One region of the Ezakiella massiliensis genome, then DNA from elsewhere that is predicted to be linked to it. Evidence: riboswitches for the same ligand, from Rfam matches in the RefSeq annotation. Region 1 holds a riboswitch; the other holds the start of a gene.

What was found. A riboswitch is a leader RNA that binds a small molecule or an ion and turns the genes downstream of it on or off. The one in region 1 is predicted to bind S-adenosylmethionine.
Region 2: another riboswitch for S-adenosylmethionine. It lies ahead of metK (methionine adenosyltransferase); the one in region 1 lies ahead of AC6FXG_RS05770 (methionine ABC transporter ATP-binding protein).

What each region holds. Positions count from the first base shown of each region.
Region 1 is NZ_JCBCEO010000003.1:185,303-189,506, forward strand. It holds gene AC6FXG_RS05760 (MATE family efflux transporter) at 1-48, opposite strand, end outside; gene AC6FXG_RS05765 (M20 metallopeptidase family protein) at 238-1,407, shown strand; SAM riboswitch class I at 1,485-1,577, shown strand; gene AC6FXG_RS05770 (methionine ABC transporter ATP-binding protein) at 1,643-2,650, shown strand; gene AC6FXG_RS05775 (methionine ABC transporter permease) at 2,643-3,281, shown strand; gene AC6FXG_RS05780 (MetQ/NlpA family ABC transporter substrate-binding protein) at 3,361-4,164, shown strand.
Region 2 is NZ_JCBCEO010000001.1:605,888-610,091, reverse strand. It holds gene AC6FXG_RS02835 (metal ABC transporter permease) at 1-663, shown strand, start outside; gene metK (methionine adenosyltransferase) at 898-2,067, opposite strand; SAM riboswitch class I at 2,136-2,230, opposite strand; gene guaB (IMP dehydrogenase) at 2,384-3,838, shown strand; gene rpmH (50S ribosomal protein L34) at 3,960-4,094, shown strand; gene rnpA (ribonuclease P protein component) at 4,094-4,204, shown strand, end outside.

The DNA of each region.
Region 1 (4,204 bases):
AGGCCAGGCCATCTTTAATGCTTTTTTATAAAAATTTTTCTTATCCAATTAATCATCTCCAGTTCATCTATATAAATTTCGTTCGATTTTCGTATAAGAACTATTGTATCATAATTAATTTAAACTTGCAAAACTGAGATAGACAGAAAATCCTTTATAAAAATGTTAAAAACCATGTAAATTATGGTATCTATAATATAAGAAAACAAATGGGAATAAATTCTTAAGGAGGATTTTATGAATAAATATTATGAACAAGCTAAGAAACTTCAAGCAAAAATGATTGAACAAAGAAGAGAGCTTCATCAAATGCCAGAGCTTGGACTGGACTTGCCAAAGACCAGCGCCTATGTAGTAGAAAAATTAAAGGCCTTGGGTCTAGAAGTTAAAAGATACGGGACTTCTGGTTTAAGTGCTACTATTAAAGGAGGCAAGGGCGAAGGCAAAACTATTTTGCTAAGAGCAGACATGGACGCCCTACCCATGGAAGAAATAAATGATTTGGATTTTAAAGCTGAAGGCACCTGTGCTCATACATGCGGCCACGACCTTCACACAGCCATGCTTTTGGCAGCAGCCGAGATTATTAACGACAACAAGGACGACTTCAAGGGCAATGTTAAACTTATGTTCCAACCTGCAGAAGAAATTTTCAAGGGCTCACGGATGATGATTGAGGAGGGGCTTTTGGAAGATCCAAAGGTAGACGTTGCCTTTGCCATGCATACAGGTCTTGACCATTTACCAGGTTCCATTTCATACAACACTGGATACATGACAACCTCTTGTGACAATTTCAAAATCGAAATCAAGGGCAAGGGGGCTCATGGGGCTTATCCACACACAGGTATTGACCCAATAAACGCTGGCGTCTTAATTTACCAACAATTCGCACAACTCATTAGCCGCGACAACACCCCACAAGCCACAACGACTTTAACCTTTGGTCAATTTTCAGCGGGCAGCAATTCAAATATTATTCCTGACACAGCTGTCATGCAAGGGACCATGAGGACTTATGATCCAGAAGTTCGCGATAGGTTAAAGAAAAGAATGATCGAAATAATTGAAGGCGCAGAAAAAGTTACAGGCACAAAAATTGATTTGGACTTTTTCTCTGGCGTTCCATCCACTTATTCAAATCCAGAACTCACAGGAGAATTTGTAGACATAATTAAAAATTCAAACCCAGATATAGAGATGATCGACGGCCTCCTCATAATGGCATCTGAAGACTTTGCTGTTATTGCAGAAAAAGTTCCTTCAGTCTATATTATGTGCAACTGCAAGGTCGAAGGCAATAATTTCTCCCACCACAATCCAGGAGTTTTATTTAACGAAGACGCCATGCCAATCGGTGCTGGGACTTTTGCTAGCTTAGCAATTGAATGGCTAAATAAAAATTAATTTTAAAAATCTTAATTAAGTGATTAAAATCACTTGACAGAAGATAAAATTTAATATATGATAGTGTACAAATCAAATATTCATCGAGAGAGGTGGAGGGACTGGCCCTATGAAACCCGGCAACCTATTTAATTAGGTGCTAATTCCAGCGGATAACCGAGAGATGAGTCAGATTAGTGCGATCGCTATTTTTTTAAACCCTCTCGAGAGGGTTTTTTGTTTTATGAGGAGAAAAATGATTAAAGTAAGTAATTTAAAAAAAGTTTATCAGATTGACGGTAAAAATTTTAACGCCGTGGATGATGTGAGCTTTGAAGTCGACAAAGGAGAAATATTTGGAATAATTGGTCTAAGCGGAGCCGGCAAGTCAACTGTTATTAGGTGTATCAACAGACTTGACGAGCCGACCGATGGCAAGATTGAAATTGATGGAGTCGAGATGACAAGTCTTAACAAAAATGAACTCTTGTCAAAGAGAAAAGACATAGCCATGATCTTCCAACATTTCAATTTGTTCAATCAAATGACAGTTTTTGAAAACGTGGCCTATCCACTGAGGCTTGCCAAGTGGACCAAGGCGGATATAGAAAAAAGAGTAGACGAGATGCTGGACTTTGTAGAATTAAAAAATAGAAAAAATTCTTACCCAGCAGAATTATCCGGAGGACAAAAGCAAAGAGTTGCAATTGCCAGGGCCCTGGCCACCAACCCCAAGATACTCTTGAGTGACGAAGCAACTTCAGCTCTTGATCCAAGTACGACCAAGGACATTTGCGACCTGATCAAACGCTCAGCCAAAGTCTACGGAACGACAGTAATAATTATCACCCACCAAATGGAAGTGGCCAAGGATATTTGCAATCGTATAGCTGTAATGGAAAACGGCAAAATCATAGAAGAAAACGAAGCCGAAGAGCTCTTTAGAAATCCACGGGAAAAAGTAACCCGGGCTTTTATCGAAGCAATTCCAATTTCTGAGGAAGCTAAGTACCACGACTATGAGAGCAAAGGCAGATTGGTCAGACTGACCTACGATGGAGCGACTGCGGATACGCCAATTATTTCGCAAATCTCCAAGGACTTTGATGTTAAGATAAATATTTTATCAGGCAACATCAACAAGCTTGTGGACACCAGCGTGGGCTACTTGATAGTAGAATTTATTGGCGAAGATGCAGAGATTGATAGGACTCTTAAGTATTGCAAGGACGGAGGAATTAATTTGGAGGTGCTAAATGTTTGATATATTAAAAACAGCCACATGGGAAACACTTGCCATGGTGAGTGTATCATCGTTTTTTGCAGTTCTAATAGGACTTCCAATCGGACTAGTCCTCTTTGCCACAAAGAAAGATTCCATAGCAGAAAATAAAGCATTTTATAAAATTTTAGATGTAATAATAAATATATTTAGATCAATGCCTTTTGTCATCTTGATGATTGTGGTCTTTCCACTGGCAAAACTTATCGTCGGCAAAAAAATCGGCATGGTCGCAGCCATGGTTCCACTTTCAGTTGCAGCTGCACCCTTTGTAGCTCGTATGATGGAAAATGTTTTCTCGGAAATCGATAAGGGCATCATAGAAGCTCTAAAAAGTATGGGGGCGACCAATTTTCAAATATTAAAAGTTGTTTTAAAGGAGAGTAAACCCGGCGTAATCGACGCCGTAACCATGACCATTATAAATTTGATTGGCTACTCAGCAATGGCAGGCGCCCTTGGCGGCGGAGGCCTGGGAGACATAGCCATCAGATACGGTTGGAATATGAACCAAACCGACATGCTCATGGCCGCAGTAGTAATAATAGTAATAATAGTACAAATAGTTCAACGCTTAGGAACCAACCTAGCAGAAAAATCAAATAAAAAATAAAAATGAAAATGACAATCGGTTTGGCCGAAATAAATCGGCTGCTACATGACCGATTGTCACAAAAATTAGGAGGAAGAAAATGAAAAGAACATTAACAATTTTAGCAATAACAATCGCACTCGCATTCACATTCGTAGGATGCAAAAAAGAAAGCGGAGACCTGACCAAAATTAAAGTTGGCGTATCTCCAGTACCACACGCAGAAATCGTAGAAGCACTCAAAGACGAATTCAAAGCCCAAGGCCTAGATGTAGAAGTAGTTACATTTACAGACTATGTACAACCAAACATTGCCCTAGCAGAAGGCGACCTAGACCTAAACTACTTCCAACACGAACCATATCTAAAAGAATTCTGTGAATCCAGAAATCTTGATCTAACAAGTATCGGTGCAATCCACCTAGAACCAATGGGTTTATATTCAAACAAAGTAAAATCTCTTGATGAATTCAAAGATGGTGACGAAATTGTAATTCCAAATGACCCATCAAATGGAGCACGTGCTTTGAGACTCTTGGAAGACGCAGGACTTATCAAACTATCTGACTATAATTCAGAAAGCATTACAGAAAAAGACATCGTTGAAAATCCAAAGAATTTAAAAATCACAGCAGTAGATGCAGCTACAGTTGCCAAAGCTTACGCAGACGTAGCAGGCGGAGTTATCAACTCAAACTTTGCACTTGGCGTTGGCCTAAACCCAAAGACTGACCCACTATTAATTGAAAAAACAGAAGGAAATCCAAATGCAAATATCATTGTAGCCAGAACAGCTGACAAAGACAACGAAGCTTACAAAAAATTCGTCCAAGTCTTAAAATCAGACAAAGCTAAAGAGTTTATCAACGAAAAATACGACGGATCAGTAATCCCAGTAGAATAAAATAAAGATTATAATGAAGACGCTAGCACAAAATTGTGCT
Region 2 (4,204 bases), on a different contig from region 1:
GTATTGACAGTAAATTTTCTCTTTATAATGGTATTTTTCAAAGAGCTAAAGGTTACTGCCTTTGATACTGGATTTGCAATCATATCTGGTTTTTCAGCAGCCTTTATCCACTATATGACCATGACCTTGGTCAGTCTGAACTCAGTTATCGCCTTTAACTCTGTGGGAAGCATCTTGGTAATTTCATTTATGGTAGCGCCTGCCGCTTCGGCAATTCTACTAACCAAAGATCTCAGAGATTCAATACTGCTTACAATTTTAATAGCTTTTATTAACGTAAGTTTAGGAGTTTATCTAGGCTACAATTTAAATATTAATATAGCTGGTACCACGGCTCTTATAGGCATGCTAACCTATATTATCTGCCATATAATAAAGCCTGGAGGTCTTATGACCAAGCTTTTAAACCGCAAAAAGCAGTTGGATTATTTGAACGAAGTACTCGTGCTTATTCACATACAAAACCACATGGGTCATGATAACCAAAATATTGAACTTGGTGTAAACACAATTCAAGATCATTTAAAGATGAATTTAAATACCATGAATGAGACCATAGATAGGTTGATGGATAAAAATATAATTCAAGCTGATGAATTTTATTCGCTTACAGATAAGGGGATAGAATATTTTAGAGAAATTGAAAAGAGAAATGGAATTTAAATAAACTCCGGATGGCCGGAGTTTTTTATTTGCCTTAGATTAGCTTTAGAAAATTTATTTTTAAATAAATGAAAAGACCGGGGCTAAATTCTTAAGTATTTTTGGAAAATAAAAAAACTGCGAAATAAATCGCAGTTTATAAGATTCCTTCTTTCTTCATTAGCAAGTACAAGAGCAGAGACATTAGAAGCAAAGCACTTCCAACTATAAAAGCTCTTTTTAAAAACGGATCTTTTAACATTTTAATGCATCCACCTTATCTAATTTTTCCCAAGGAAGATCTAGTTCTGGTCTGCCAAAGTGGCCATAGTTGGTAACTTGGGCATAAATTGGTCTTCTTAGGTCAAAGTTTTCAATAATTGCAGCTGGTCTTAAGTCAAAGTTTTTGGCAACTCTTTCTCTAATAGTTTCGATATCAATTTTTTCTGTGCCGAAGCAATCAATATCAATTGAAGTTGGTTTTGCAACGCCGATAGCATAGGAAAGGGCAACCTCACATTTATCAGCCAGTCCTGCTCCCACAATATTTTTTGCAACATAGCGGGCAGCATAAGCAGCAGATCTATCAACCTTTGTTGGGTCTTTACCACTAAAAGCTCCGCCACCGTGTTTTGCATATCCGCCGTAGGTATCCACAATAATCTTGCGACCTGTAAGACCTGTATCGGATTTTGGACCACCGATTACAAATCTACCAGTTGGGTTGATATAATAAATGGTTTCATCGTCTACATATTCTGGTGGAATAATTTTATCTATAACTTCACGCTTTACATCTTTTCTGAGGTCTTCGATATCAACTGATGCCAAGTGTTGGGTAGAGATAACTACATTTGTAATTCTCACAGGCTTGTTGTCATGGTACTCAACTGTAACTTGTGATTTGCCGTCTGGTAAAATATAAGGAAGGATGCCTTCTTTTCTAACAGCGGTTAAACGCTTGGTCAAATCGTGAGCTAGCTTGATGGCAAGTGGCATCAACTCTTCAGTTTCATTTGATGCATATCCATACATCATACCTTGATCGCCAGCGCCAATTTCGTCGTACTTGTCAGTTGAACTGCCTTTCTTTTCGTATGAGTCAGAAACACCCATGGCAATATCAGGGCTTTGCTCTTCGATAGAAGTTAAGATGCCGCAGTTTTCAGCATCGAAACCGTATTTGCCTCTTGTGTAGCCAATTGATTCTATAGTTTTTCTAACTATAGCAGGTATATCGATATAGCAATTGGTTGTAATTTGTCCGCTAACAATAATGTAGCCGGTAGATGCGACTGTTTCGCAAGCGACGCGTGCATTTTTATCTTTTTCAAGTATCGCATCTAAGATTGAGTCGGAAATTTTGTCACAGACTTTGTCTGGATGACCTTCTGTAACACTTTCACTTGTATGAAATCTGATCATTTTTTCTCCTTTCAAATTTAAAATAAAAAAACTCCTTCATCAGGAGCCACAAAAACATCTTAAAGATAAGATCATCTTTCAGATTAATCTGTAGGACTTGGCACCTTAAAACTAGGTTGCCGGGCTTCACAGGGCCTATTCCCTCCGCCTCTCTTGATGAACAATATCATTTTACCACATGTGGTATAAGTTGTCAAGCAATTTTTATAAAAAATTTTTTTGAAAAAATACGATTTTTGCGTGATTTTTTTTAAAATTTGTTATATAATGAATACTAGAAAGAATTTTGCAAAATGAATTTACTTAAGGAGGAATTATGGAATTTTACAAAGAGGCACTTACATTTGACGATATCCTATTGGTTCCAGCTGAGAGCCATGTATTACCACGCGAGGTTAATACAGAAACTATTCTGACAAATAAGATTAAATTAAATATCCCAATTATGTCTGCAGGGATGGACACAGTTACTGAAAGTCAAATGGCAATTGCTATGTCAAGAGAAGGCGGCATCGGTATTATTCACAAAAATATGACCATTGAAGAGCAAGCCCATGAAGTTGAAAGGGTAAAGAGAAGTGAACACGGAGTTATTACAGATCCATTTTATCTTTCAAAAAACCATATTTTAGCTGATGCAGAAAAGTTGATGAGCACATACAAGATCAGTGGAGTTCCAATTGTAGAAGAAGATGGAAGACTCATCGGCATTATTACAAACCGCGATATGAGATTTGAAAATGATATGTCAAAATCCATCGAAAGCACAATGACCAGCGAAAACTTAATCACTGCTCGCGAAGGCGTAACAATGGATGAAGCCAAAGAAATTTTGATGTCTCACAAAATCGAAAAACTTCCAATCGTGGATGACAATTATAGGCTAAAGGGGTTAATTACAATTAAAGATATAGAAAAATCAATTGAGTTTCCAAACTCATCAAAGGATAGCCAAGGCCGTCTACTTGCAGGTGCAGCCCTTGGTGTAACTGGCGACATGATGGAAAGATCGGCTGCTCTCGTGGAAGCAAAAGTTGACGTTGTTGTTCTAGATACAGCTCACGGTCACAGTGCTGGAGTTATGAAGGCTGTAGAAAAATTAAAGGTCGCTTATCCTGACTTACAAGTTATTGCAGGAAATGTTGCAACTTATGAAGCTACAAAGGCACTCTTTGCTGCAGGCGCTGACTGCGTAAAGGTTGGTATTGGACCTGGCAGTATTTGTACAACCAGAGTTGTTACCGGTATTGGCGTTCCACAAATTACAGCTATCATGGATGCAAGAAAAGCTGCCCAAGAAGAAGGTAAACCAATTATTGCTGACGGCGGTATCAAATATTCAGGCGATATTACAAAAGCAATTGCAGCTGGCGGTAATGTTGTTATGCTTGGCGGACTTCTAGCAGGTACTGTTGAAAGCCCTGGCGAAGAAGTTATCTATGAAGGCAGACGCTATAAAGAATATCGCGGCATGGGTTCATTAGGAGCTATGTCAGCAGGATCCAAGGATAGATACTTCCAAGAAGGCACTAAGAAATATGTACCTGAAGGTGTTGAAGGTAGAGTTCACTTCAAAGGTAAAGTTGGCGAAGTTATTTATCAATTAATGGGTGGATTAAAATCAGGCATGGGCTACCTGGGCTGCAAGGACATTGCAGAGTTAATGGTTAAACCAAGATATGTGAAGATTACTTCATCATCACTCGTTGAAAACCATCCGCACGATATCAACATTACAAAGGAAAGTCCAAATTATTCACCACAAAGATAATTTAAGTTTAAATTGCAGGGTTTTTGCTTTGCAATTTTTGTTTTTATAGAGCAAATTTCCTTTACAAAAAAATATCTTTATGATAAAATAGATAGGTAAATTAGATAAAGGAGGTGTGGTTATGAAAAGAACTTACCAACCAAAAAGAAAAGCTAGAAAGAAAGTTCACGGTTTTAGAGAAAGAATGAGCACAACTGCCGGACGCAAAGTTTTAAAAAGAAGAAGAGCAAAAGGCAGAAAGGTTCTAAGCGCTTAATGCTAGCAAAAGAAAACCGTCTGAAGAAAAAAGAGGATTTCAGCTCACTTTATAAGAAATCAAATTTTAAGGCCAATCGCGTTTTTAAAATCCGCTATAGGCGGGGAGTT